2 linked regions of the Bradyrhizobium sp. WD16 genome follow. The protein of the gene in region 1 interacts with the protein of each later gene in a pairwise test. Links are inferred from orthologs where the notes say so. Each region holds a gene or a part of one and is shown on either strand. Other genes may lie near its edges. The genes, in order: DB459_RS08365 and ccmE.

Region 1 (14,375 bases):
GCCCGCATCCTTGAGCATCTGGTTCTTGATGCGGATGTTGGCGAAGGTGCCGCGCATCATCACCTCGTGATTGCCGCGCCGGGTGCCGTACTGGTTGAAGTCGGCCGGCCGCACCTGATGCTCCGACAGATACTTGCCGGCAGGCGAGGTCAATTTGATCGAACCGGCGGGCGAGATGTGGTCGGTGGTGATCTTGTCGCCGAAGATCGCCAGGACGCGCGCATCGACGATGTCGGTGATCGCCTCCGGCTCCTTCTTCATGCCCTCGAAGTAGGGCGGGTTCTGCACATAGGTCGAGCTCATGTTCCAGCGATAGGTCTCGCTGGCCGTGGTCTTGATCTTGCGCCAGTTGGTGTCGCCCTTGAAGACGTCGGCATAGCGCTGCTTGAAGATCTTCGAGGTCACGAACTTCTTGATGAAGGCGTTGATCTCCTTGGTGGTCGGCCAGATGTCCTTGAGGTAGACCGGCTTGCCGTCCTTGCCGGTGCCGATCGGCTCCTTCGACAGGTCCTTGGTGACCGTGCCGGCCAGCGCATGGGCCACCACCAGCGGCGGCGAGGCGAGATAGTTCGCCTGCACGTCGGGTGAGACGCGGCCTTCGAAATTGCGGTTGCCCGACAGCACCGCCGCGGCGACGATGCCGTTGTCGTTGATGGTCTTCGAGATCTCTTCCGGCAGCGGGCCGGAATTGCCGATGCAGGTGGTGCAGCCGAAGCCGACGAGGTTGAAGCCGACCTTGTCGAGATCCTTCTGCAGGCCCGAATTGGCGAGATATTCGGCGACCACCTGGCTGCCCGGCGCGAGCGAGGTCTTCACCCACGGCTTGGCGGTGAGGCCCTTGGCCGCGGCGTTGCGCGCCAGCAGGCCGGCGCCGATCAGCACGCTCGGATTGGAGGTGTTGGTGCAGGAGGTGATCGCGGCGATCACAACGTCGCCGTGGCCGATATCGAAGTTGCGGCCGTCCACCGCATAGCGATGGTCGGCGTCATCACCCTTCTTGTACTCGGCGGCGAGCGCGGCGGCGAAGCCTTCCGCCACCGCCGGCAGCGCGACGCGGCCTTCGGGCCGCTTCGGCCCGGCCATCGAGGGCACCACGTCGCCGAGATTGAGCGTGAGCGTCTCGGTGAAGACGGGATCCTCGGTCTTGGCCGTGCGGAACAAGCCCTGGGCCTTGGCGTATTTCTCCACCAGCGCCACCCGCGCCGAGGCGCGACCGGAGATCTTCAGGTAGTCGATGGTTTCGGCGTCCACCGGGAAGAAACCGCAGGTCGCGCCGTATTCCGGCGCCATGTTGCCGATGGTCGCCTTGTCGGCCACCGAGAGATGATCGAGGCCCGGGCCGAAGAATTCGACGAATTTGCCGACCACGCCCTTTTTGCGGAGCATCTGCGTGACGGTGAGCACGAGGTCGGTGGCGGTGACGCCTTCGTTGAGCGAGCCGACGAGCTTGAAGCCGATCACTTCGGGCAACAGCATCGACAGCGGCTGGCCGAGCATCGCCGCCTCGGCCTCGATGCCGCCGACGCCCCAGCCGAGCACGGCAAGACCGTTGACCATGGTGGTGTGGGAGTCGGTGCCGACCAGGGTGTCCGGATAGGCGACCTCGAAGGTGCCGGTCTTCCGGCCGATGGTCATCTTCTGCTTCTTGGTCCACACCGTCTGCGCCAGGTATTCGAGATTGACCTGGTGGCAGATGCCGGTGCCGGGCGGCACCACCGAGAAGTTCGAGAAGGCGCTCTGGCCCCACTTCAGGAACTCGTAGCGTTCCTGGTTCTGCTTGTATTCCTCGGCGACGTTCTTGCCGAAGGCCTGCTTGTTGCCGAAGAAATTGACGATCACCGAGTGATCAATGACGAGATCGACCGGCACCAGCGGGTTGATCTTCTCAGCATCCCCGCCAAGCGCCTGCATGGCGTTGCGCATCGCCGCGAGATCGACCACGGCCGGCACGCCGGTGAAGTCCTGCATCAGCACCCGCGCCGGACGGAAGGCGACCTCATGCTCGAGTTTGCGCTTCTTCAGCCACTTCGCCACCGCCTGGATGTCTTCCTTGGTGACGCTGCGGCCATCTTCGTTGCGCAGCAGATTCTCCAGCAGCACCTTCATGGAGAACGGCAGTCGCGAAATGCCCTTCAGACCATTCTTCTCCGCGGTGGGAAGGCTGTAATAGACATAGGTCTTGGCGCCGACCTTGAGGGTCTTGCGGCATTTGAAGCTGTCGAGCGACATGAGGGAAAAATCCTGCGTGGACGGTGAGCCCCGAAGAGGGAGTATTAAAGTACCGCTATGCAGCGCGCGGCGGCAAGTCTCGCAGAGCACAAACGCAGCACTTCGGCCGCGTTTATAATCGTTTTGAACTGGCCGCCAAGGCCTTCGCGGAACAGCACTAAGTCTGACCCGGGGCCCGCCGCGGAACGGCATGAAAATGCACGGATCCGGCGGCCAGCAATGCCGGAGAGCGAGCGGCAACGCAATTGCCTACAGGGGGCTTGCCGCGAAGGGCGTAGGCAATTGCGAGACGCCACACTAGCATCATTATGATTCTAGTGCGGTTTTGGATCTGACGCGCGTACAGAGCGCGCGCTCCAATGCTGATACGAGCGTCAGATCCACCGCGCGAGGCCGGCAGGGCGCGGGTGCTCCGCCTCTATCTTTTTGATCGTGCGTGATCTTTAACGCGTGGGCGGGACCGGGGGCGAATCGGCGCCCCGAAAGCGGAGCGTGGGCGAGATCATGCGGTTGAGCGGCGTCGGCCTGACCTGCATACGCGGCGGGCGCCAGGTCTTTGCCGGCCTGGACGTGGCGGTGAACGCCGGCGAGGCCCTCGCCGTCACCGGCCGCAACGGCGCCGGCAAATCGTCGCTGCTGCGAATTGTCGCCGGCCTGCTGGTCCCCGCCGCAGGCGGCATCGCGCTCGAGGGCGGCGACGACGAACTCACGGTGGCGGAGCAGGCCCACTATCTCGGCCATCGCGACGCGCTCAAGCCGGCGCTTACGGTGGCGGAAAATCTGCGGTTCTGGCGCGACTTTCTCGGCGGCACCGCCACCGATGTCGACGCCTGTCTTGCCGCCTGCGGGCTCGGCCATGCCGCGGCGCTGCCAGCCGCCTACCTCTCCGCCGGCCAGAAGCGACGGCTGTCGATGGCCCGGCTGATCGCGGTCCGCCGCCCGCTCTGGCTGCTCGACGAGCCGACCTCGGCGCTCGATGTCGACGGCCAGGCGCTGGTGGCGCGGCTGATGGCCGATCACCTCGCCTCCGGCGGCCTGATCGTCGCCGCCACCCATCTGCCGCTCGGAATCGCCGCAGGCGAGATGCGGATCGGAGGCGAGGCATGATCGCACTGATCCGCCGCGACCTCGCCATTGCCCTGCGCGCCGGCGGCGGTGCGCTGATCGGCGTGCTGTTCTTTCTCACGGTGGTGGTGCTGATGCCATTCGCCGTTGGGCCGGACCTCGCGCTGCTCAAGCGGCTCGGCCCGGCGATCCTGTGGCTCGGCGCGCTGCTCGCGAGCCTGCTGACGCTCGACCGGCTGTTCACGGCCGATCACGAGGACGGCTCCCTCGACCTCATCGTCATGAGCCGCCGTTCGCTCGAACTCGCCTGCCTCGCCAAGGCCTGCGCCCACTGGCTCGCCGCCGGACTGCCGCTGATCGTGGCGACCCCGGTGCTCGGGCTGCTGCTCAATCTCGACGGATCGACCACCGCGACGGTGGCGCTGACACTTCTCATCGGCACACCGGCGCTGACCCTGACCGGCATGATCGGCGCGGCGCTGGCGGTGACGCTGCGGCGCGGCGGCCTGCTGCTCTCGGTGCTGGTGCTGCCGCTGTCGATTCCGGTGCTGATCTTCGGCGTCGCCGCCTGCAACGCGGTGGTCACCGACGGCGTCGCTCCCGCGGCGCCATTGTCGATCCTGGCGGCGCTGACGCTGGCGGGACTTGTGGTCGGGCCACTCGCCGCCGCCGCAGCGCTGCGACAGGGGCTCGATTGATCCTGAAGCGAAACTGAAACGTCAATGGCGGCGAAGCAGCCGCCATTGACGCCTGCCCGGGCGTGCCGCAAAAACACCCGACTATCCTGCTGATTGCTGATCGCGATAAGTTTTCCCTTCCCCCCAAGAAGCCCTTCCCTGAAACGGCACAGCGGCAGAGTAACCACGATGAAGCTTTTCGAACGGGACATTGCAGGCAGCGCCTGCCGTTGCTGCGTCAGCCGCCGCAGCCTGCTCAAGGGGGCCGGCGCCGTGACCGCCACCCTGGCCGCCACCGCGGCCCTGCCCGGCATCGCTTCGAGCCAGTCCGCGACGGAACAGAGCCCTGCAGCGGAGAAGCCGACACCGTTCCGGATCGACGTGCATCATCATCTGGTGCCGCCCGACTACGTCGGCGCGATCCACGGCAAACTGCCGCCGCTGCCAGCGCCGAGCGCCAACTGGACGCTCGCCAAGAGCCTCGACGACATGGATACCGCCGGCGTGCAGACCGCGATGCTGTCGGTCACGACGCCGGGCCTGTGGCTCGGCGACGCCACCTCGAGCGCCAGGCTCGCCCGTGCCTGCAACGAATATGCGGCAAAGCTGATCGGCGACAACAAGGGCCGCTTCGGCTCATTTGCCGCGGTACCGCTGCCCGCGGCCGACGCCACCCTCGCCGAGATCGCCTATGCGCTCGACACGCTGAAGCTGGACGGCATCGCCGTCTTCACGAGCTATGAGGGCAAATGGCTCGGCGACGCCGTCTTCGTGCCGGTGTTCGACGAGCTCAACCGCCGCAAGGCCGTGGTCTGCGTGCATCCGACCACCGCCGCCTGCTGCGGCAACCTCATTCCCTACATCCCCGACAACGTCATCGAGTTCGGCACCGACACCACCCGCACCATCGCCAGCCTGGTGTTTTCCGGCGCCGCGGACCGCTGGCCGGACATCAAGTTCATCTTCTCCCATGCCGGCGGCACCATGCCCTTCCTGATCGAGCGCTTCGAATTCCTGGCGCGCATGCCCCAGGCAGCGAAAATGCTGCCGAACGGCGTCCGCGCACCGCTGCAGCGATTCTATTATGATACGGCGCAGGCCTCGAACCCGGCGGCGATGGGCGCGTTACGCAAGCTGGTGCAGCCGAGCCAGATCGTGTTCGGCACCGATTTTCCGTTCCGTACCGGCGCAGAGCACGTCACCAATCTGGCCCATTGCGGTTTCGGAGCCACCGATCTGCACCGCATCGAGCGGGACAACGCGCTCGGCCTGCTGCCCCGGCTCCGGGTTTGACCGCACTGACATTACCCGTCCTCCTGTGATAAGGCCGCCGCCATGGCCCTGATCGACCTCGCCAACCCGACCCGCTTTCTGGCACTGACCCGGCGCCTGATGCCCTGGCTCGTCGCCGCCACCGCGATCGTTCTCGCCGGCGGCCTCGTTCTATCGGCGCAGGCGCCCGACGATTATCAGCAGGGCGCCACCGTCAAGATCATGTTCATCCACGTGCCCAATGCCTGGCTGTCGATGTTCGTCTGGGGGGTGATGAGCGTCGCCGCGCTCGGCACGCTGGTGTGGCGCCACCCGCTGGCTGACGTCGCCGCCAAGGCCGCGGCGCCGCTTGGCGCGGCCTTTACCTTCCTGGCGCTGGTCACCGGTTCGCTGTGGGGCCGGCCGATGTGGGGCACCTATTGGGAATGGGATGCCCGCCTGACCTCGGTGCTGATCCTGTTCCTGATGTATCTCGGTATCATGGCGCTGTGGCGCGCGGTCGAGGATCCTTCACGCGCCGCGCGCGCCGTTGCGGTGCTGACCCTGGTCGGCGCCATCAACCTGCCGATCATCAAGTTCTCCGTGAACTGGTGGAACACGCTGCACCAGGGCGCCTCGGTGGTCCGCATGGGCGGCCCGACGCTCGACAGAGCCTTTCTCGTTCCGCTGCTGGTGATGGCCGTCGGCTTCACCTTGCTGTTCGTGACCCTCCACGTCGCCGCCATGCGCAATGAGATCCTGCGCCGGCGGGTGCGCAGCCTGCAGATGCTGCAGGCCAGCCGGCAACCGGCCTGAGGCGCATCGTGCTCGGACCCTACGCCTCCTTCATCGTCAGCTCCTATGCCGTGGCCGCCATCGTGGTCGCCGCCCTGGTCATCTGGGTGATCGCCGACTATCGCCGTCAGAAGACGGTGCTGGCCGATCTCGAAGCCAAGGGCATCACCCGCCGCTCCGGAACAGAGGTCGCGCCATGAGCGAATCGCAAGAGCCGCGCCGGCGCAGCCTGCTGGTGGCACTGCCGCTGGTCGCTTTCGCCGCGCTCGCCGCGGTGTTCTGGTTTCGCCTCGGCTCCGGCGATCCGTCGCGGATTCCCTCGGCGCTGATCGGCCATCCGGCGCCGGCGACGGCGCTGCCCGCACTCGCCGAGCTCACCAGCGACGGAGGCGCCGTGCCCGGTCTCGATCCGGCGCGTCTCAAGGGCAAGGTCAGCATCGTCAACGTCTGGGCGTCGTGGTGCGTGCCCTGCCATGACGAGGCGCCGCTGCTGCTCGAACTCGGCAAGGACGCCGGCCTGCGCGCCCGCGGCCTGCAATTCGTCGGCATCAACTACAAGGACGCGGCCGACAATGCCCGCCGCTTCCTCGGCCGCTACGGCAATCCTTTCGACGCCGTCGGCGTCGACGCCAACGGCCGCGCGGCGATCGAATGGGGTGTCTATGGCGTGCCGGAGACCTTCATCGTCGGTCGCGACGGCACCATCGTCTACAAGCTGGTCGGTCCGATCACCGCGGACAATGTCGGCACCGTGCTCAAGCCCGAGATCGTCAAGGCGCTCGGCGCCGGAAGCTGAATTTTCCTGCTGCTGAGCCGTCGAATTATTTCGCGCGTTTAGCTGGCGTTCATTTGCCGGCCATGGCGCCGCCCCAAATCGGCAGCTAGCTTGGCTCCGCCGCCAGATGGCGGATCGCTTCGGGCGAATTTCAGGGCAATTCGATTCGCTCGTTCCTAATTGGTCTCCAGGAGGGACAACTCGAATGCGTCATTTCACGCTTGCAGCATTCACCGCGCTCGGCCTCATGGTCGCCTCGCCGCTGATGGCCCAGACCCCGGCGCCGACGACACCATCGACCTCGAAGATGGCGCCTGCCGCAACCACCAAGATGGCGCCCGCTGAATCCAAGATGGCGCCCGCAGCCAAGACCGAGCTGCTCGACATCAACACCGCGACCGCCGATCAGCTCGACGCACTGCCCGGCATCGGCAAGGCCTATTCCGCCGCGATCATCAAGGGCCGACCCTACAAGGGCAAGGACGAACTGGTGCAGAAGAAGATCCTGCCGCAGAAGACCTACGACGCAGTCAAGGACAAGATCATCGCCAAGCAGTCGAAGAGCTGAGAGACGGCGGTCGCCACCGATTTTTCAAGCCGCCCTCGATCGCACCGGCCGCCCCGCCGGTGCGATTTTCTTTGATCGATCACGGCAGGCGTTTTTTCATGGCGCCTTCCCGGCCGCGGCGCCTTGACCCCTGGTCGACTTGGCGAAATCATCGCGCCCTCGATCGCATCGAATGCCATCCCTCGGCCGAACGGGCGCGCCAGTCGTCCGCGGCAACGGAGAACGCCATGGGCGAGATCGTCTCGCTGGAACGTCTTGCGGCGCAGGTGCGCCCCGGCATGAAGCTCGCCGTCCCGGCGGACTATGCCGGCGTCGCCATGACCGCCACCGCCGCCATCGTCGCCGCCCGCCCCGCCAACCTTCACCTCGTCGGCGTTCCGGTCACCGGCATGCAGGGCGACATGCTGATTGGCGAAAACCTCGTCGGCACGCTCGAGAGCAGCGCGGTCACTCTCGGCGAAGCCGGCGGCGCGCCGCGTTTCGTCGACGCCGTGCGCCACGGCGCCCTGCGGCTGATGGACGCCACCTGCCCGGCGGTGCATGCCGGCCTCACCGCGGCGCAGAAGGGCGTGCCCTTCATGCCGATCCGCGGCATCATCGGCAGCGATCTGCTCAAGACCCGCACCGACTGGAAGATCATCGACAATCCTTTCGCCGACAACGATCCGATCGTGGTGGTGCCGGCGATCCAGCCCGACATTGCGCTCTTCCATGCCCCGGAAGCCGACCGCTTCGGCAACGTCCGCATCGGCCGCCGGCGCGAACTCGCCACCATGGCCTATGCCGCCAAGGCGACGCTGGTGACCGTGGAGCGGATCAGCGACACGTCGCTGCTGCACGGCGAGGATTCCGCCGCCGGCGTGCTGCCTTCGCTCTATGTCGCCAGCATCGCGGTGGCGCCACGCGGCGCCTGGCCGATCGGGCTGTGGGGCGCCTATCCGGCCGATTCCGCCGAGATCGCGCGCTACGCCGCCATGGCACGCACGGCCGAAGGCTTCGCCGCCTATATGGACGGCTTCGCCCGGCGCTTGCACGAGGCCGCCTGAGATGTCGTCCGCCGCCACCGACTACTCGCGCCGCGAACTCCTGATCGCGACCATCGCCGACCTGCTCGACGGCATCCGCCATGTCGCGGTCGGCGCCTCCTCGCCCATTCCCGCCGCCGGCGCCATGCTGCTGCGCGCCCGCAACGAAGCGCGCGGCCGCGAGCAGGTGCGCATCTCGATTCTCGGCTCGCAGGAGCACAACTTCTTCACCAATGGCGGGGTCGAACTGTTCGACTGCGCCGCCCAGGGCCGGGTCGACGCCTTCTTTCTCGGCGGCGGCCAGATCGACGGTGCGGCCAACATCAACCTGATCGGCACCGGCACCTATCCCAACAACGAGGTCCGCTGGCCGGGCTGCTTCGGCTCGGCGTTTCTTTATTTCGTGGTGCCGCGGGTCATCCTGTTTCGCGAGGAGCATTCGCCGCGGGTCCTGGTCGACAAGGTCGATTACGTCAGCGCGCCAGGGACCAGCGAGCCCGGCATCACGCGCTCGGGCGGTCCCCACGCCCTGCTCACCTCGCTGGCGCTGTTCGATTTCGACAAGGCCCGCCGCCGCTTCAGCCTGCGGTCCGTCCATCGCGGCGTGACCGCGGCCGAGGTCCGGCGCCAGACCGGCTTCGAATACGACGAGCCGGCCAGCGTGCCACAGACCCCCGCTCCCGACGCCGCCACGCTCGCGCTGCTCCGCGGCCGGGTCACCGGGGAACTCGCCGAAACCTATCCGCAATTCGCCGAAACCCTGCGCGGCGACAGCCGCGCCGCGTAAAGCGAAGCGCGCCAGACCGCTTGCGTCGGGCAGGCCCGATCCGACGCACGACGCCGCTGCGGGGAACCAGCGTGGCCAAATTGACTCAACCGTATCCCGTTCACGATCTGGACTCTTACAGCTGGAGTCGGCGTGGGGGTATTGTGAACCGATTCGCGAGGGGCGGAGCGGACGCCCGTCGCGGCGTGATCAGTCATTATCTCCGCGCCAGTGCGCGCGGAGTTGCGAAATTCGACGCCGGATCATGGACCTGTGGCCGCCCGCCCGCGGCCAAGGCGGTGATTGCGGCAGGGGCAAGTCATGTCGGGCGTGGTCAGGGCGATACGTCGGACCTGGATGTCGGGGACATCGCTGGTGCGCGGGCGAGCGCCGTCATACGCCGTGAGAGCGCTCGCCGCCTTCACGCTGGCCGGCCTGACCGAAGCCCACGCCGAGACGGCGCTCGGCGAGCAGGTCGACAGCTTTCTCGGCCTGACCCAGCAGGAGCTTGCGGCGCTGGCCCTGACGCTGGGCGTGCTCGGCTTCTCGGTGGTCGCGACCATCGCCTTGATGCGCACCCGGCTGCAGGCGGCGAAGGTCGAAAAGCGGCTGCGCGCCGATGTCCGGGCGCTGCAGGGCGACAATGACCGACTGCGCGCATTATTGTTCACCGAACCGCAGGTGCTGATCTCCTGGCCGGCCGCCGCATCGCGCCCCGAGATCAGCGGCGATCTCGCGCTGCTGCTGCCGCCAGCAGCGCAGCAACAACCGCAGCGGGTGCTGGCCTTCGGCACCTGGCTGGCGCCCGATCCGGCCCTACGCATGGACCGCGCGGTGGACGCGCTGCGTGCCGACGGCACCCCCTTTGCGCTGCACTTCGCCACGTCGGCCGGTCGCGCCGTCGAGGCGATCGGACGCGCCATCGGCGGCCAGGCCATCATCCGCATCCGCGAACTCGGCGGCGTCCGCCGCGAGCTGGCGGAGACGACCCAGCGCTACAAGAACCTGCAGGAGGAGACCGAGATCCTGCGCGGCTTTGCGGCGGCGCTGCCCTGGCCGGTCTGGGCGCGGCGGGCCGACGGATCGCTGGTGTTCGCCAATGCCGCCTATGCCCATGCCGCCGAAGCCGCGGACATTTCCGAAGCCGTGGTGCGCAACGTCGAACTGCTCGACAGCGGCGACCGCCAGGACATGGCGCGGGCGCTGACCGAGACCGGCCGCTTTGCGGCGCGGTTGCCGATCGTGATCAGCGGCGAGCGCCGCATCTTCGACGTCCGCGCCTTTGCCGTCGGCGGCGGCAGCGCCGGCGCGGCGATCGACGCCAGCGAGGCCGCGGCGCTCAAGGCGGCGCTGACGCGCATGGCGGAGGACCATCGCCGCACCCTCGACCAGCTCTCCTCGGGAGTCGCGGTGTTCGATGCCCGGCGCCGCCTCGCCTTCTACAACGATTCCTATCGGCGGCTCTGGGGCCTCGATCAGACCTTCCTCGATTCCAACCCCGACGATTCCAGCGTGCTCGACCGGCTGCGGGCGACGCGCAAGATCCCCGAGCAGCCGGATTTCCGGCAATGGAAGGCCAAGCTGCACGAGGCCTATCGCGCGGTCGAGCCGGCCAAGGACGTCTGGTATCTGCCCGACGGCCGCGCCGTGAGCGTCGCCACCACGCCCAATCCCGAAGGCGGCGTCACCTATATCTTCGACGACGTCTCCGAGCGCTACAATCTGGCGCGGCAATATGACGGCCTGATCCGAGTCCAGCGCGAGACTCTCGACAATCTCGCCGAGGCGGTGGCGGTGTTCGGCAGCGACGGCCGCGCCAGCCTGTTCAATCCCACCTTCGTCAAGATGTGGAAGTTGTCGCCGGAGGCGATGCAGCAGCGCCCCCACATCGACACCGTCGAAGGCTGGTGCCGGCCGCTGTTCGATGACGCCGCCGCCTGGCAGCGCATCCGCAGCGCGGTGACGGCGATCGACGACCGCCGTCCTGTGCCGCTGAACCTCGAACGCAGGGACGGCAGTGTGCTCGACTGCATGGCGATGCCGCTGCCCGACGGCGCCACGATGCTGACCTTCCAGGACGTCACCGACACCGTCAATGTCGAGCGCGCCCTGCGCGAACGCAACGAGGCGCTGGAAGCCGCCGACCAGATGAAGGTGGATTTCGTCCACCACGTCTCCTACGAGCTGCGCTCGCCGCTGACCACCATCATCGGCTTCGCGCATTTCCTCAGCGACCCGGCGACCGGCCCGCTGACGCAAAAGCAGGACGAGTATCTCGGCTACATCACCAGCTCGACCAACGCGCTGCTGGCGATCATCAACAACATCCTCGACCTCGCCACCATCGATGCCGGCGCGATGACGCTCAATCTCGGTCCGGTCGACATCCGCAAGGCGATCGAGTCCGCCGCCGAAGGCATCCAGGACCGCCTCGCCCGCGATCACATTCGCCTCGCCATCGATGCCGCCCCTGGCATCGGCAGCTTCGTCGCCGATGAGCGCCGTGTCGTCCAGGTGCTCTACAATCTCCTCGCCAACTCGGTCGGTTTCGCCCCCCAGGACAGCACCATCACCATCGCCGCGCGCCGCAGCGACGACAGGATCAGCTTCAGCGTGACCGACTCCGGGCCCGGCATCCCGCCCGACGTTCGCGACAAGGTGTTCGACTGGTTCGAGAGCCACGCCAACGGCTCGCGCCATCGCGGCGCCGGGCTCGGCCTGTCGCTGGTGCGCTCCTTCGTCGAATTGCACGGCGGCAGGGTGCGGGTCGACAGCGTCGTCGGCAATGGTACCGTGGTCACCTGCGACTTCCCGCTCGACCAGGTCGCGCAGCGCACCGCCGCCGAATGACCCTGACCCTCGCCCTCGGCAACGAGACCGCCACCGCCCAGCTGATGGCGGACCTCGCGCTGCTGATCGGCCCCGGCGACGTGATCGCGCTGCGTGGTGATCTCGGCGCCGGCAAGACCGCAGCGGCAAGGGCGCTGATCCGCTATCTCGCCGGCGACGACGAACTCGAGGTGCCGAGCCCGACCTTCACCCTCGCCCAGAGCTACGACCTGCCGCCCTATCCGGTGCTCCACACCGACCTCTACCGTATCGGCGATCCCGGCGAACTGGAGGAAATCGGGCTGGCGCCGCTGCCAGACGGGGCGCTGGTGCTGATCGAGTGGCCGGAACGCGCCGGCGCGCTCCTGCCGGCGGACCGCATCGACATCGAACTGACCCATCGCCCGGCGCTGGGAGCGAGCGCGCGCGCTGCCGCGATCACCGGCCACGGCAAGGGCATCGAGAAGGTCGAACGCCTCGCCGCGTTGCGCGAATTCCTCGAACAGACCGGTTTCATGGCGGCGCAGCGCCGGCGCATGGCGGGCGACGCGTCGACGCGCAGCTACGCCCGCCTGATCCGCGACGACGACTGCCATATCCTGATGAATTCGCCCAGGCGGCCCGACGGCCCGGCGATCTACCACGGCAAGTCCTACAGCGCCGCAGTCCACCTCGCCGAGGATGTCACGCCGTTCGTCGCCGTGGCGGACGCCCTGCGCCATGCCGGCATCTCAGCCCCGACGGTCTCCTATGCCGATCTCGACTGCGGCTTCCTCATCACCGAGGACTTCGGCACCGAGGGCGTGCTCGAAGGCTCGCCGCCGACGCCCATCGTCGCGCGTTACGAAGCCGCCACCGACCTCCTGGTCAAACTGCATGGCGAGCCGCGGCCGGCGCGGCTGCCGCTGACGGCACAACGGGACTACGTCATCCCGCCGTTCGACATCGACGCCATGCTGATCGAGATCAGCCTGATGCTCGACTGGTACCTGCCGGACCGCGGTGTCGCCATCGACGACGAACAGCGCCGGCGCTTTATGACGCTATGGCGCGGCGTGCTGGCAAGAATCGTGGCGCTGCCGCCGACCTGGATGCTGCGCGACTACCATTCGCCCAACCTGATCTGGCTGGCGGAGCGCAGCGGCACCGACCGGGTCGGCGTCATCGACTTCCAGGACACGGTGATGGGACCGCCGGCCTATGACCTCGTCTCGCTGCTGCAGGACGCGCGGGTGGACGTGCCGGAGCCGCTCGAAATCGCGCTGCTGACGCGCTACGCCAAACTGCGCCGCGCCGCCGATGCCGCTTTCGATCCCGCCGGCTTCGCCGCGAGCTATGCCACCATGTCGGCCCAGCGCAACACGCGCCTGCTCGGCACCTTCGCCCGCCTCAACCGGCGCGATGGCAAGCCGCACTACCTCAAGCATCAGCCGCGCATCTGGACCTACCTGCAGCGCGCCCTGGCGCACCCCTCGCTCGCCGACCTCAGGGCCTGGTTCGCCGCCCAGGTGCCGCCACCGGCGGCCTGAGCGGTTTACCCCCGGTTCACGACTTGCCGCCTAGACTGCGCGCCGGTTTGGCCTTCAAGAACATTGACCGGAGCAGCCACCATGGCAGCGGAGCGCCGCAGCGGCGAACGGGTGGTTTTCGAGCGCGGCTTCGCCGCGATCATGATGGGGATCGACGGCACCTGGCGCCGCAACTGCGTCATGGAGGACGTGTCGGAAACCGGCGCCAAACTCACGGTCGAGGGCTCGGTCGAAGGCCTCAACCTGAAGGAATTCTTCCTGCTGCTGTCGTCGACCGGCCTCGCCTATCGTCGCTGCGAATTGTCCTGGGTGAATGGCGACCAGATCGGCGTCACCTTCCTCAAGCAGGTCGACAAGAAAAAGAAAGCCGGCCGCCGCGCCAGCACCGAGGCCTGACCGAAGTCGCGCCCAAGGCGGACCTTCCGCTGTCGCATCCTCGTCATCATCGGATGGTTATCCGATGCCACCGACGCCGATCGTCGCCGGGCGGGCACGAGAGCTGTACCTGCCGCGCCGCGATGCTAGAATTATCCTATCATCATTCGAGAATCACCGCCCGATGCCCGTGACGCCGACCACCGCCATGATCCTTGCCGCCGGCTTCGGCCAGCGCATGCGCCCGCTGACCGATCACCTGCCCAAGCCGCTGGTTCCGGTCGCCGGCAAGCCGCTGCTCGACCACGCCCTCGACCGTGTCGCCGCTGCCGGCGTCCCCACCGCGGTGGTCAATGTCCATTATCTTGCCGACCAGATCATCGCTCACGTCGCCGGCCGCGCACATCCACGCGTGGAGATTTCGGACGAGCGCAACCAGATCCTCGGCACCGGCGGCGGCGTGGTCAAGGCGCTGCCGCTGCTCGGCGATG
Region 2 (14,394 bases), 3.9 Mb from region 1 along the record:
GTGAGCGTCTTGCCGGCGCTGCGGCCGTCGCCACGCACGGTGACGCCGATGCCGGTGACATCGAAACGGTTGCCTGCAGCGAGCGGCCGGCTGGGAACGCCGGTCGGCGCCGGCGTGCGTCCGTGCGGCGGCTCGGCGAGTTGGAGCAGGGCGACATCGGCCGTGGCGCGATGGGCGAGAATGGCGGCGGCGTTGAAGTCCGGGTGGGCGGCCAGGCGGCGGACGTCGAGCAGGCGCGGATGTTTCGGGTCGCCGTCGACGATCTTGTAGGTGGCGCGAGGCGCGGTGCAGTGGGCGGCGGACAGGACGAGATCTGGAGCGATCAGGGTCCCGCTGCAGAAATTTCCGCGCGAGCCGACGATGGTGACGACATGCGGCGCGCTGACTTCGCGCGCGCCGCCGACCATGGCGCCGGCGGGCGTCGCGGCGAGGCACGCAGCCATCATCGTGGCGCATCGGTGCAGTCGCTGGCTTGCCGTCATGGCGGCGACAGAGCCTGCCGCCGGCGCGCTTGTCAATCCCGCCGCGGTGCGGTCCTGCAGGCGTCGCGACTGCCGCCGTTGCACTCCGAGCCCGAGCATAACCAAATTGTAAGATTCGGCACGACCGCCGTTCATCGGGCATTCACTGCGCCCAAGGTCATGCTAAACACGGCAAATTCGCCGGGAAGCCATTGCGGAGACGATCGTGCGCCTACTTGTCGTCGAGGATGATCCCGATCTCAATCGTCAGCTCACCACCGCGCTGACCGAGGCGGGGTATGTGGTCGATCGCGCCTTCGACGGCGAGGAGGGCCATTTCCTCGGGGACACCGAGCCCTATGACGCGGTCGTGCTCGACATCGGCCTGCCCAAGATGGACGGCATCTCGGTTCTGGAGGCCTGGCGCCGCAACGGTCGCACCATGCCGGTGCTGATCCTCACCGCGCGGGATCGCTGGAGCGACAAGGTCCAGGGCTTCGACGCCGGCGCCGACGATTACGTCCCGAAGCCGTTTCATCTCGAAGAGGTGCTGGCGCGCATTCGCGCGCTGCTGCGTCGCTCGACCGGCCATGCCCAGAGCGAATTGACGTGCGGTCCGGTGCGACTCGACACCCGGACCGGGCGGGTCACGGTGGACGGCAACCCGGTGAAGATGACCTCGCACGAATACCGGCTGCTGGCCTACCTGATGCACCACGCCGGCCGTGTGGTATCGCGCACCGAACTCGTCGAGCACCTCTACGACCAGGATTTCGATCGCGACTCGAACACCATCGAGGTTTTCGTCGGCCGGATCCGCAAGAAGCTCGACGTCGACATCATTCAGACCGTGCGCGGACTGGGCTATCTGCTGACGCCGCCGGTCGATGCGCGCTAGTGTGGCGTCTCGCAATTGCCTATGCCCTTTGCGGCAAGCCCCTGTAGGCAATTGCGAGACATAAGCCACACTAGCTTTTTGATTTTGCTAGTGTCCCCTTGTTTCCAACGTTCGTATGAGCGCCTGCTGCAATGGGATACGAACGATGGAAACAGGACACTAGTGTGGCGTCTCGCAATTGCCTATGCCCTTCGCGGCCAGCCCCTGTAGGCAATTGCGAGACATAAGCCGCACTAGCTTTTTGATTTTGCTAGTGTCCCTATGTCTCCGAATTACCGTGCGAGCATGAGGCAAATGGAGCGGTAATTCGGAGACAGGACACTAGAATTTGCTTTCCGAAGTTCGTTGGAGGAGATGCGGTATCGATGGACGAACTTCGGAAAGCGGGCACCGGTCCCGTACGCTCCTGGATTTGACGCTCGTATGAAGGATTCGCCGCAGCGCCGGTACGAAGGTCGACGCCGCCGCACGAGTTCGCTCGCCACCCGCCTGTTCCTGTCGGCAACGGCGTGGGTCGTCATCATCCTCGTCATCACCGGTTTCGTGCTGTCCTCGGTCTATCGCCAGGCGGTGGAGCGCTCGTTCGACCGCCGGCTCAATCTCTACCTGCGGACACTGATCGCCGAGGCCGCGACGCCGGATGAAAACGCCGAACACCAGTTCCAGTCGCTCGGCGAGCCGCTGTTCGAAATCCCGCTGTCGGGCTGGTACTGGCAGATCGGACGGCTCGATTCCGAAAAACCCGATGTACGCTCTTCGCGGTCGCTGTGGGACAAGGAATTGCCGGCCCTCAACGAGGCCGATTCACGGCTGACCGCGGCCGGCGTTCGCATCGGCTACGTCACCGGCCCGGAGGACCAGCGCCTGCGCATGGTCGTGCGACAGGTTGATTTCGGCAGCGACGGGCGCTTCCTGGTGCGGGTCGCAGGGGACGCCAGCGAGATCTTCGACGAGACCCGCACGTTCGACTATTACCTTGGCGGCACCTTTGCGGCGCTGACGCTGGTCCTCGTCGTCACCACGATCTTCCAGGTCCGCTTCGGCCTCGCGCCGCTCAAGCGCATTTCGGAGGCCCTGGCGGCGATTCGATCCGGACGGGCCGAGCGCCTGGAAGGCGAGTTTCCGGTGGAGATCGCGCCTCTGGCGCGCGAGACCAACGCCCTGATCGACGCCAATCGGGAGATTGTCGAGCGCGCCCGCACCCACGTCGGCAATCTCGCTCACGCCATCAAGACGCCGCTGTCGGTGATCGTCAACGAAGCCAATGCCCATCGCGGCGATCCGTTCGCCGCCAAGGTCCTCGAGCAGACGCAGCTGATGCGCAACATGGTGGCCCATCATCTCGAACGCGCCCGCATCGCTGCCCGCGTCACGGTGGTCGGTACCGTGACCGATGTCGCCCCGGTGATCGAGGGGTTGCGCCGGACGATGGCGAAGATCCATCGCGACCGCGACATCAGCGTCGAGGCGACCTGTCCGGACGGGGCGAAATTCCGCGGCGAGCGCCAGGATCTCGAGGAGATGGTCGGTAATCTGGTCGACAATGCCTGCAAATGGGCCCGCAGCCAGGTGTCGGTTGAGGTCGTGCTGCTGCCGCCAACCGGATCGGAACCGACGTCGACGCTGCATATCCTGGTGGACGATGACGGCCCCGGCCTGTCGCCGGCCGAGCGGGCCCAGGTCGCGCGCCGCGGCCAGCGGCTCGACGAATCCAAGCCCGGCTCGGGCCTTGGTCTTGCCATCGTCGTCGATCTCGCCGCGCTCTACCAAGGCAGCCTGACCCTGGGCGCCGCGCCGACCGGCGGCCTGCGTTCCGAGCTCGTGCTGCCGGCGGTGGCCTAGTATCCCGGTTCTAACGTTCGTATCACTTTGCAGCGAGCGCTCGTACGAACGTTAGAACCAAAGGGACACTAGCATGGCTATGATTCTAGTGTGGTTTTGGATCTGACGCGCGTACGGAGAATTCGCTGCAACGCTGATACGAGCGTCAGATCCATCGCACTAGAGGTTTTTACCTCCAAGTATTTTCTCAATGTCAGCCGGTATCGGCTTCGCCTGAAAGGCTTTCTCTGTTTGGGCAGAGAGCGGCTCGGGCCGGAGAGGCGGTCGCCGGTGCCGCCGGGGGCGGGGCACAATTCGCACCGCCCGGGCTCTTCCTCAACACGTCCTTAACGTCGCTGCTGCTATCAACCGATCGGGACCCCATGGGCGTTCCCGGCACGCACGACCGGATTCCTCGAACTATGGCACTAGCTGCGCAGTCACTCGAGCGCCTCAGGGACTTTCTCGCACAGCTTCCGCCGAAGTCGCAGGCGCTGCTGATGCGCGAGTTCGAGCGTGCGGTCGAGCGCGGCCAGGACGTGGCGGTGGCGAGCCTGGTGCTGGAGCAGCTGCGCCTGGTCGTGCGCGCCACCGACAGCAATGAGCGGCAACGCTCCGAAGACCCCGCGCGCCTGGTATTTCGCCCGCTCGAGCCCTTCCTGGTCGACACCAAGGCGGCGTTGCGGCCGGGCCAGATCCGGCGCGTGTCGCTGAACCAGATCTGGAACTGGCTCAAGGGCGAGGCCATCGTCGGCGAAGTCGCCGAGCTCGATGCCGCCTTGCGCAGCGGCCCCGCCGCGACGGTGGAGCAGGCGACGCGCAAGGTCCAGCTCGCGGCGGCGAATGCGATCGAGCAGGTCGCCTCGACGGGGCGTGGCGCCGACCAGCGGGCGTTGAGCCGGGTCGGCGGGCCGGCCGTGGTCGAAGACCTGGCGGCCACCGCGGTGGTGCTCAAGAATCGCGAACCGCTCGAGAGTTTCTCGGCGCGCATTGCCGGCAACGTGCGCAACCTCGCCGAGTCCCAGCTTGCCGCGGTGCAGGCGGCGATGAACGTGCCGTCGCTGCAGACGGCCGAGGCGCTGCCGTTTTCGCTGTCGCTCCTGATCCAGAAGCTGGCGTCGCCGTGGCAGGTGATCCGCCTTGCGGTCGCCGTCGCCGGTTCCGACGACGAGATCCGCGTCGCCGCCACCAATTACGGCGTTGCCGTCGCCATGGTCATCCACGATCTGTCGGAGCTGGTGTCGGAACTGCGCACCGACATGAAGCAGGGGCGGCTCGAGAGCCTGTCGCACCGGCTCAAGATCATCCATGACGGGCTGCGCGGCCTGCGCACCGAACTCGACATCCGCAACGAGTCCGCCTGGGGCAAGCGGCTCTCCGCGATCCGCGCCGAGATCTCCAACATCCTGCGTGCCGAACTCGAGGGCGTGCCGGGACGGGTGCGGCGGCTGTTGCGCCAGCGTCCGGACAAGGACATCACCGCGGCCTCTCGCCTCGATCCGACCGAGATCGAGGAGACTGCGGCGCTGATCGATTTCGTCGCGGTCTGCCGTACCTACGCCAGCGAGCTGGCGATCAACGAGGTGACGCTGCGAACCTTCTCGGATCTGCAGCAATACACCGAGGCCGCGACCCAGGCCCTGGTCGAATCGCTACGCGCCAGCGACCCCAAGACGCGGCCGTTCCGCCAGATGCAGGTCGATGCCGCCATCCGTTTCTGCGACGTGCTGTTCGGCCACGACTATGCCGCCCTGATGCGCAAGGCCGCCGATGTGGCGCTCTCCGGCGAGCGCAAGGCCTCCCGCGCCGGTTAGTTGCCCGCCTGCCAGTCGCCGGGAACCTTCAAGGCGCCCCAATTGTGCTCGCCACCTCCGGTAAAGACCTGAAGGGGACCGCGCCAAATCGCAATTGCGCGGGGGGTACCAGCCGTGGTGTAACCCGGCCATTGTGTGCGGCTGTCGTGCCTTCGGATCCGGGCCGAATCCCGGCGTAAGTCTTTCATGTCACTGTGGTTTATCCTTGCCTTGATGACGGTCGCCGCGGTCTTCGCCGTGCTCTGGCCGCTTGGGCGAAGGCCGGCCAAGGTCGGTGGCGGCAGCGAGTCGGTGGTCTATCGGGACCAGCTGGCCGAAGTGGCGCGCGATCAGGCCGCGGGGCTGATCGGCGCGGCGGAGGCCGAGGCGGCGCGCGCCGAGATCGGGCGGCGGCTGTTGGCGGCGAGCGCCGCCGAGAGCGGAGCTTCGTCGGCGGCCACGTCGCGCAACCTGCGGCGTGCGGTCGCGCTGGTGGCGCTGATCGGGCTGCCGTCTCTGACCATCGCGACCTATCTCAGCCTCGGCTCGCCGCAATTGCCGGACCTGCCGCTCGCCGAGCGGACGCGCCAGCAGGCGACAACGACGGCCTCGCTCGACGCCCTGGTGGCGCAGGTTCAGGCTCACCTGGAAAAGAATCCGGGCGATGCCCGCGGCTGGCAGGTGCTTGCCCCGGTGCTGATGCGGCAGGGACGCTATGACGATGCGGTGCGCGCGTTCCGCAATCTGATCACCTCCGGCGGCGAGACGGCGGATCGGCATTCCGATCTCGGCGAGGCGATGGTGGCCGCCGCCGGCGGCGTCGTCACCGCCGATGCCAAGGCGGCATTCGAACGCGCCGCCGCGCTCGACGGCGGCGACGTCAAGGCGCGCTATTTTCTCGGCCTTGCCGCCGAGCAGGACGGCCGCACGGCCGAGGCCGCGGCGACTTGGCAGGCGCTGCTGGCGGGCGCGCCGCCGAGCGCGCCGTGGCGGCCGCTGGTCCAGGCGGCGCTGGCCCGTGTCGGCGGAAATGCTGCGCCCGGGCCGAGTGCGGCGGACGTCGCCGCCGCCAAGAACATGCCGGCCGGCGACCGCGACACCATGATTCGCGGCATGGTCGATCGTCTCGCCGCGCGCCTGAAGGACAATGGCGACGACCCCGAGGGATGGCTGCGGCTGGTTCGTGCCTATATGGTGCTCGGCGAGACCGACAAGGCGAAGGCGGCGCGGGCCGATGCGCGTCAGGCGCTCGGCCGCGACGCCGCGCGGTTGCAGAAGCTCAACGACGGCTTGAAGGATCTCGGCCTCGATGGGTAGCGCGTGACGACGACGCGGCAAAACGACAGGCCTGAGCCTTCGCTCCGATCCGATCGGCGCCAGGGCGGCAGGCGCAGGACGCAAGGCGAAGGAGTGGGCGGATGACCCGGAAGCAGCGGCGTTTGACCATGATCGGCGGCGCGATCGCGGTGCTCGCGGTGGCAGCGGCGCTGGTGCTCAACGCGCTGCGGGATTCCATCGTGTTCTTCTCGACCCCGTCGATGGCCGCCGAAAAACACATTCCGCCCGGCAAGCGTTTCCGTCTCGGCGGCCTGGTGCAGCCGGGCTCGCTGGTGCGCGGCGACAACCTCGCGGTGAAGTTCGAGGTCTCCGACGGCAAGGCCGATCTGCCGGTGGCCTACAAGGGCATTCTTCCCGACCTGTTCCGCGAGGGCCAGGGCGTCGTCGCCGAGGGCGCGATCGATGCCGGCGGCGTGTTCCGCGCCGACACCGTCCTCGCCAAGCATGACGAGAACTACATGCCCAAGGAGGTGGCCGATGCCCTCAAGAAGGACGGTCACTGGATGAATGATTACGCCAGGAAGGGCGTGACGGAGGGCGATGCCGCGAATGCATCGGCGACCAGCGGCGCGAAGGGCGCCGGACCGACCGCGGAGGCCACCGCGAAATGATCGCCGAGGCAGGCCATTATGCATTGGTGTTGGCGCTCGGTCTGGCGCTGATCCAGGCGAGCATTCCCGTCATCGGCGCCCGCTGGCGCGATCCGGCACTGATGCAACTCGCGTCGTCGACAGCGCTGGCGCAGATGCTGTTCGCCGGCTTGGCCTTCGCCGCGCTGGTGACGCTGCACGTCACCTCGGATTTCTCGGTGGCGAACGTCTACGAGAATTCCCACTCGATGAAGCCGCTGCTCTACAAGGTGACCGGCGTCTGGGGCAACCACGAGGGCTCGATGCTGCTGTGGGTGCTGATCCTGGCGCTGTTCGGCGGCCTGGTCGCGGGCTTCGGCACCAACCTGCCGGCCTCGCTGAAGGCGCTGGTGCTGGCGGCGCAGGCCTGGGTGGCGACCGCGTTCTATCTTTTCATCCTGATCACATCGAATCCGTTCCTGCGTCTCGCCAATCCGCCGATCGAGGGCCGCGACCTCAATCCGGTGCTGCAGGACATCGGCCTCGCCGTCCATCCGCCGCTGCTCTATCTCGGCTATGTCGGCTTTTCGGTGTCGTTCGCCTTCGCCATCGCGGCGCTGATCGACGGCCGGATCGACGCCGCCTGGGCCCGCTGGGTGCGGCCCTGGACGCTGATGGCCTGGATATTCCTCACCCTCGGCATCGCCATGGGATCGTACTGGGCCTATTACGAACTCGGCTGGGGTGGCTGGTGGTTCTGGGATCCGGTCGAGAACGCCTCGCTGATGCCCTGGCTCGCCGGCACCGCACTGCTGCACTCGTCGCTGGTGATGGAAAAGCGCGAAGCGCTCAAGGTCTGGACCATCCTGCTCGCGATCCTGACCTTCTCGCTGTCGCTGCTCGGCACCTTCCTGGTGCGTTCGGGCGTGCTGACCTCGGTGCATGCCTTCGCCAATGATCCGCGCCGCGGCGTCTTCATCCTGCTGATCCTGTGTTTCTTCATCGGCGGCAGCCTCGCGCTCTATGCCTGGCGGGCGCCGGCCCTGAAGCAGGGCGGCCTGTTTGCGCCGATCTCGCGGGAAGGGGCCCTGGTCCTCAACAATCTGTTCCTGACCACCGCCTGCGCCACCGTATTCGTCGGCACGCTCTATCCGCTGATTCTCGAGGTCCTGACCGGCGAGAAGATCTCGGTCGGAGCGCCGTTCTTCAATCTCACGTTCGGGCCGCTGTTCCTGCCGCTCCTGGCGGCGGTGCCGTTCGGGCCGCTGCTCGCCTGGAAGCGCGGCGATCTGCTCGGCGCGGCGCAGCGACTGATGGTGGCCGGCGGCATCGCCCTGTTCACGGCCGCGATCGTACTCGCCGTCAGCCGCGGCGGCGCCGTGTTCGCGCCGCTGGCGATCGGACTAGGTGTCTTCGTCATCCTCGGCGCGCTCACCGACTTCGCCGAGCGCATCGCTCTGTTCCGCGCGCCATTTTCCATCTCGCTGCGCCGCGCCGGCGGACTGCCGCGTTCGGCCTGGGGCACCATGATCGCCCATGCCGGCCTCGGTCTCACCCTGATCGGCATTGTCTGCGAGACCACCTGGAGCAGCGAGTACATCGCGACCATGAAGCCGGGCGATGTCGCCTCGATCAGCGGCTACAACCTGCAACTGGTCGATCTTGGCGAGCGCCAGGGACCCAATTTCCGCGAGATGATCGGCCGCTTCACGGTGGCGACGGGCGCGGGCCGCGCGATCGGCGTGATGACGCCGTCCAAGCGCAGTTTTGCCGCGCGTGGCTCGGCGACGACGGAAGCGGCGTTGATGTCGCGAGGCTTCAGCCAGCTCTACATTTCGCTGGGCGAGGCCACCGCCGACGGCGGCATCGCCGTGCGCATCTATCACAAGCCGCTCGTTCTGCTGATCTGGCTCGGCGCGGTGGTGATGGCGATCGGCGGCGGCCTGTCGCTCTCCGACCGCCGCCTGCGGGTGGGGGCGCCCAAGCCGGCCAAGGCGGCGCGCGCCCTGCAACCGGCGGAATGACGATGCGGCGCACTGCCTTGTTTCGCCCGCTGTTCCGTCTGCGCCGCGGCCTTGCCGCGGTGCTGCTGGTCGTTGCGCTGGGCGCGCCGTTCGCGGCGCGGGCGGTCCAGCCCGACGAGGTGATGGCCGACCCCGCCAAGGAAGCGCGGGCGCGAGCCCTGTCGCGCGAATTGCGCTGCATGGTCTGCCAGAACCAGTCGATCGACGATTCCGATGCGTCGCTGGCGCGCGATCTTCGCCTTCTGGTGCGGGAGCGCATCGCCGCCGGTGACACTGACGCCAAGGTGATCGATTTCCTGGTGGCGCGCTATGGCGAATTCGTGCTGCTCAAGCCGCGCTTCGACAGCCACACCCTGTTGCTGTGGTTGCTGCCGCCGCTGGTGCTGCTGGCGGGCGGGGTGTTCCTGTGGCGCCACGGCCGTCGCCGCGCCCCGCCAGAGGCCGATTCCGCTGCGGTCGCCGCGAGCCGGCTGACCCCCGAGGAAGAAGCCAAGCTGCGCGAATTGATGGCGGAACAGCCGCCGCAGAAGGGCTGAGCCGCCACGGCCGGACAGGGCTTCGGCGCAACCGCTCCATTACGAAAGATTAATGCCGCCGACAGGGCGCTGTAAGGGCGGCAGCCCCATCTTCAGTCATGCAGCAGGGCGCAGCGCCCTCGAGAAGGCTGGAGATTTGCATGACCGAACGTTCGCCCGACCTGTCCTCCCCGAAGACCGTGCCGTCGGCGCGGCGGCCCCTGCTTGCGGCTCGCCGGCTCGCCTTGATGGCGTCGGTGGTCGCGGGGCTCGGCATCGCCGGCTACGGTCTCGATGCGGCGTCGCCAAACAATTCGATCCTCGGTTCCGCGGCGCATGCCCAGGTCAATACGGCGGTGCGCAACGTCCAGCAACCGGTGGGCTTCGCCGACATCGTCGAGCAGGTGAAACCGTCGGTGATCTCGGTCAAGGTCAAGATCAACGAAAAGCTGTCGTCGAATGACGGTGACGACAATCCGTTCCCGCCCGGCTCGCCGATGGAGCGATTCTTCCGGCGCTTCGGCGGTCCCGACGGAATTCCCAACCTGCGTGGTCCGCACGGCCGCGGCGCCGTCACCGGCCAGGGCTCGGGCTTCTTCATTTCCGCCGACGGCTTCGCGGTGACCAACAATCACGTGGTCGACGGCGCCGACAAGGTCGAGGTCACGACCGACGACGGCAAGACCTACACCGCCAAGGTGATCGGCAAGGACCAGCGCACCGACCTCGCGCTGATCAAGATCGACGGCCGCACCGACTTCCCCTTTGCCAAGTTGTCGGAGAGCCAGCCGCGGATCGGCGACTGGGTGCTCGCGGTCGGCAATCCGTTTGGCCTCGGCGGCACCGTGACCGCCGGCATCGTCTCGGCGCGCGGCCGCGACATCGGCAACGGCCCCTATGACGATTTCATCCAGATCGACGCGCCCGTGAACAAGGGCAATTCCGGCGGCCCGGCCTTCAATACCGCGGGCGAGGTGCTCGGCGTCAACACCGCGATCTATTCGCCGTCGGGCGGCAGCGTCGGCATCGCCTTCTCGATCCCGGCCGCCACCGTGCAGTCGGTGGTCAAGCAGCTCAAGGAGAAGGGCTCGGTCAGTCGCGGCTGGATCGGCGTCCAGATCCAGCCGGTGACGCCGGAGATCGCCGACAGCCTCGGCCTGAAGAAGGCCGAAGGCGCGCTGGTCGCCGAGCCGCAGGCCAGCGGGCCCGCGGCCAAGGCCGGCATCGAATCCGGCGACGTCATCACCGGGGTCGACGGCAAATCGATCAAGGATGCGCGCGAACTCGCCCGCACCATCGGCGGCCTTGCCCCGGGCAACAGCGTCAAGCTGTCGCTGCTGCACAAGGGGCAGGAGAAGACGGTGACCCTGACCCTCGGCGAACTGCCGAACACCATCGAGGCCAAGGCCAAGCCGGATGACGACAGCGACAGCGGCGCGAGCAAGGGCACCGAGTTGCCGAAGCTCGGCCTCAACCTCGCGCCCGCCAACTCGGTCGCCGGCGCCGGCAAGGACGGTGTCGTCGTCACCAGCGTCGATCCGCGCGGTCCCGCGGCGGAGCGGGGCCTCAAGGAAGGCGACGTCATTCTCGAAGTCGCCGGCAAGGCGGTGCAGAGCCCCAACGCGGTGCGCGAGGCACTGGCCGACGCGCGCAAGGAGAACAAGAACAGTGTGCTGATGCGGGTGCGCTCGGGTGACGGTTCGCGTTTCGTGGCGCTGCCGCTCGACCGGAGCTGACCGCAAACGCGTCAGTATCGAGTTAGGGAAGAATCGCCGGCAATGTCGCCCCCGCCGACGGTCCTTTCCGGGGGACGGGCCATCGGCCCGTCCCCACCATCACCTTCCGGTGGATACAGCCCCCCTCTGTCGGAAGGACCCGCGGGCGGCGAAGCGTTCCCCCACTTCGCCGCCCGTCCCCTTTTCAAGAGGGCGCCCCATCGGGCGCTCAACGGGCGCTTGCATGGGCGCGAACTGCGCGCCATGGTGACCGGAGCCTAACATCGTGACTTCGTCAGACCCGGTCCCGACGTCCGACGTTGTCCGGGCCGCCATCCGGACCTCCGCCCCTTCATCATCCGACAATCAACCATCATCGAATGCGCATACGCCCGGCACACAGATGCGGCTCCTGATCATCGAAGACGATCGTGAATCGGCGGACTACCTCGTCAAGGCATTTCGCGAGGCGGGACACGTCGCCGATCATGCTGCCGACGGCGAGGAGGGGCTCGTCATGGCCGAGACTGGCGATTACGACGTGCTGATCGTCGATCGCATGCTGCCCAAGCGTGACGGCCTGTCCGTCATCGGCAGCCTGCGCGGCAAGGGCAACCGGACGCCGGCGCTGATCCTCTCGGCGCTCGGCCAGGTCGACGACCGCGTCAAGGGCCTGCGCGCCGGCGGCGACGATTACCTGCCGAAGCCCTATTCCTTTTCCGAACTGCTGGCGCGGGTCGAGGTGCTGTCCCGGCGCAACAGCGGCCCCGCCGAGGAGACGGTCTACCGCGTCGGCGATCTCGAACTCGACCGGCTGTCCCATCGCGTCAGCCGCGGCCAGGACGAACTGACGCTGCAGCCGCGGGAATTCCGCCTGCTCGAATACCTCATGAAGCACGCCGGCCAGGTGGTGACGCGCACCATGCTGCTGGAGAACGTCTGGGATTACCATTTCGATCCGCAGACCAACGTCATCGACGTGCACATCTCGCGGCTGCGCTCCAAGATCGACAAGGGCTTCGAGCGGCCGCTGCTGCACACCATTCGCGGTGCTGGGTACATGATCCGTGACGGCCTTCGGTAAACTGATCCGAACGACGGCGTTCCGGCTGACGCTGTTCTATCTGTTCCTGTTCGCGCTGTTCGCCGCCTTCCTGCTCGGCTATTTCGCCTGGAACACCCGGCGCATGGTCACCGAGCAGATCACCCAGACCATCAATTCCGAATTCATCGAGCTCAACGACGAACTGGCGCGCGGCGGCCTGCGCGGCCTCGTCTACGCCATCGAGAGCCGGGCGCTGCGGCCCGGCGCCAATCTCTATCTGCTCACCACCTCGACCGGCCAGGCGGTCGCCGGCAATGTCGGTTCGCTCGCGCCCGGCGTCATGGGCCAGGACGGCTGGGCCGAGACCTTCTATCGACGCCTCGACGAGCAGGACAAGGTCGAGCACCGCGCGCTGGTCCGCGTCGGCCAGGTCGGCGGTTTCCGCGTGCTGATCGGCCGCGATCTCGAGGAGCGGCGGCGGGTGTTCGGCATCGTCGCTTCCGCCGCGCAATGGTCGCTGCTGATCGTCGTGGTGCTCGGCCTGCTCGGCGGCATCTTCGCGGCGCGGCGGGTGCTGCGGCGCATCGACGCCATGACCGGAACGACCCAGCGCATCATGGCCGGCGATCTCAGCGAAAGGCTGCAGGTCGGGCGCAGCGGCGACGAGATCGATCGTCTCGCCGAGAACCTCAATGCCATGCTCGAGCGCATCGAGGCGCTGATGGCCGGTCTCAAGGAAGTGTCCGACAACATCGCCCACGACCTCAAGACGCCGCTGACGCGGTTGCGCAACCGCGCCGAGGAGGCGCTGGCAGGCGGGCGGAGCGAGGCCGATTACCGTGCCGCGCTGGAGCGCACCATCGAGGAATCCGACGGCCTGATCCGCACCTTCAATGCGCTCTTGATGATCGCGCGGGCCGAATCGGGACAGGCGCGCGACGACATGGCCGATTTCGACGCCGCCGACGTCGCCCAGGGCATCCAGGAGCTTTACGAGCCGCTGGCCGAGGACAAGGGCCTCACCCTCGCGGTCGAGACCGAGCCCGCGGTGCTGCGCGGCAATCGCGAACTGATCAGCCAGGCGCTCGCCAATCTGGTCGAGAATGCCATCAAATACGGACAGCCGCTCCACCGCGCCGAGACCGGCGCCGGCGCGGCGGCGCCGGACATCCTGATCGAGGCGCGGCGTGACGGCGAGGAGGTGGTGATCGGCGTCACCGATCATGGTCCGGGCATTCCGGCCGCCGACCGCCAGCGCGCGGTCGAGCGCTTCGTGCGCCTCGAGGCGAGCCGCACCCAGCCGGGCTCGGGCCTTGGGCTCAGCCTCGCCGCGGCGGTCGCAACCCTCCATGGCGGCGAGTTGCGTCTCGGTGATGCCGGGCCGGGCCTGAAGGCGATGCTGCTGCTGCCGGCGCACCGGCGCGGCGAAGTGGCCGCGCCGGTCGCGGCGCCACGCGAAATTCAGCCGCGGCCGCAGGATGGAACCGCGGTCAGTCCGGCGTGACGGAGGTCATCGGAGATCACGCGTGACAGCGGCGTGACGGCTGCCGCTGCGTCACGGCGACGCTTGCATTTGCAGGCAGGCTGGAAGACAACTCGGCCATGACTGGTCCCGCGATGGGCGCCGCGGATGATTCCTCCCTGGCTGCGCGTTTCGTCGGCGCGCCGTATCTCGGTGACGCCGAGGCGGCGCGGCGACGGCTGTCCGAGTGGCTGACGGAGATCGCTCCGGTGGAGGCCGCGGCGATCGAGGATGTGCTGGCACGCTCGCCGCTCGCCCGGACGATCCTCGAGGCCATCGCCGAAGCTTCGCCCTATCTGTTCGACCTGTTGCGGGCAGATCCGCTCCGCGCCCGCCGCGTGCTGACCGCCGATCCCGATCGCCGCCTCGAGCGCCTGATCGGCGACACGGTTGCCGCCTGCGCCGCCGCCGGCAGCGAGGCCGAGGTGATGGTGGCGCTGCGCCGGATGAAGTCCGAGGCGGCGCTGCTGATCGCGCTCGGCGACATCGGCGGGGTGTGGCCGGTGATGCGGGTCACCAAGGCGCTGACCGAGGTCGCGATCACCGCCGTGCAAAGCGCGCTGCGCTTCCTGTTCGCCCAGGAGGCGGCGCGCGGAAGGATCAGGCCGCGCGACGCCGAGCGGCCGGAACAGGACAGCGGTCTCGTCGTGCTCGCCATGGGCAAGATGGGGGCCGGCGAACTGAACTATTCCA

Evidence for each region.
Region 2: the proteins of DB459_RS08365 (region 1) and ccmE interact in binary tests that used the Escherichia coli proteins (3 or more experiments, as listed by UniProt). The link is inferred for Bradyrhizobium sp. WD16 from one-to-one orthologs.

The regions. Positions count from the first base shown.
Region 1 is NZ_CP028908.1:1,806,511-1,820,885, forward strand. Bases 4,411-7,172 are described here. They hold DB459_RS08365 (heme ABC transporter permease), read left to right. Parts: upstream 4,411-5,306; coding sequence 5,307-6,038; downstream 6,039-7,172. Other genes in these bases: DB459_RS08360 (amidohydrolase family protein), read left to right, coding at 4,411-5,264; ccmD (heme exporter protein CcmD), read left to right, coding at 6,044-6,217; DB459_RS08375 (DsbE family thiol:disulfide interchange protein), read left to right, coding at 6,214-6,813; DB459_RS08380 (helix-hairpin-helix domain-containing protein), read left to right, coding at 6,998-7,172. Also shown: aconitate hydratase AcnA, read right to left, coding at 1-2,229; heme ABC exporter ATP-binding protein CcmA, read left to right, coding at 2,734-3,336; heme exporter protein CcmB, read left to right, coding at 3,333-3,992; more of DB459_RS08360, read left to right, coding at 4,161-4,410; more of DB459_RS08380, read left to right, coding at 7,173-7,360; DB459_RS08385 (CoA transferase subunit A), read left to right, coding at 7,588-8,406; DB459_RS08390 (CoA-transferase), read left to right, coding at 8,408-9,172; DB459_RS08395 (PAS domain-containing sensor histidine kinase), read left to right, coding at 9,473-12,001; tRNA (adenosine(37)-N6)-threonylcarbamoyltransferase complex ATPase subunit type 1 TsaE, read left to right, coding at 11,998-13,509; DB459_RS08405 (PilZ domain-containing protein), read left to right, coding at 13,591-13,905; DB459_RS08410 (nucleotidyltransferase family protein), read left to right, coding at 14,069-14,375. UniProt on the Escherichia coli protein: Required for the export of heme to the periplasm for the biogenesis of c-type cytochromes.
Region 2 is NZ_CP028908.1:5,682,815-5,697,208, reverse strand. What follows is about bases 5,376-8,156. They hold ccmE (cytochrome c maturation protein CcmE), read left to right. Parts: upstream 5,376-6,391; coding sequence 6,392-6,922; downstream 6,923-8,156. Other genes in these bases: DB459_RS26260 (heme lyase CcmF/NrfE family subunit), read left to right, coding at 6,919-8,156; ccmI (c-type cytochrome biogenesis protein CcmI), read left to right, coding at 5,376-6,290. In the rest of the region: DB459_RS26290 (trypsin-like serine protease), read right to left, coding at 1-446; DB459_RS26285 (response regulator transcription factor), read left to right, coding at 688-1,359; DB459_RS26280 (sensor histidine kinase), read left to right, coding at 1,783-3,201; DB459_RS26275 (hypothetical protein), read left to right, coding at 3,603-4,994; more of ccmI, read left to right, coding at 5,181-5,375; more of DB459_RS26260, read left to right, coding at 8,157-8,904; DB459_RS26255 (cytochrome c-type biogenesis protein), read left to right, coding at 8,907-9,440; DB459_RS26250 (Do family serine endopeptidase), read left to right, coding at 9,581-11,155; DB459_RS26245 (response regulator transcription factor), read left to right, coding at 11,538-12,218; DB459_RS26240 (HAMP domain-containing sensor histidine kinase), read left to right, coding at 12,202-13,683; DB459_RS26235 (bifunctional [glutamine synthetase] adenylyltransferase/[glutamine synthetase]-adenylyl-L-tyrosine phosphorylase), read left to right, coding at 13,782-14,394. UniProt on the Escherichia coli protein: Heme chaperone required for the biogenesis of c-type cytochromes. Transiently binds heme delivered by CcmC and transfers the heme to apo-cytochromes in a process facilitated by CcmF and CcmH.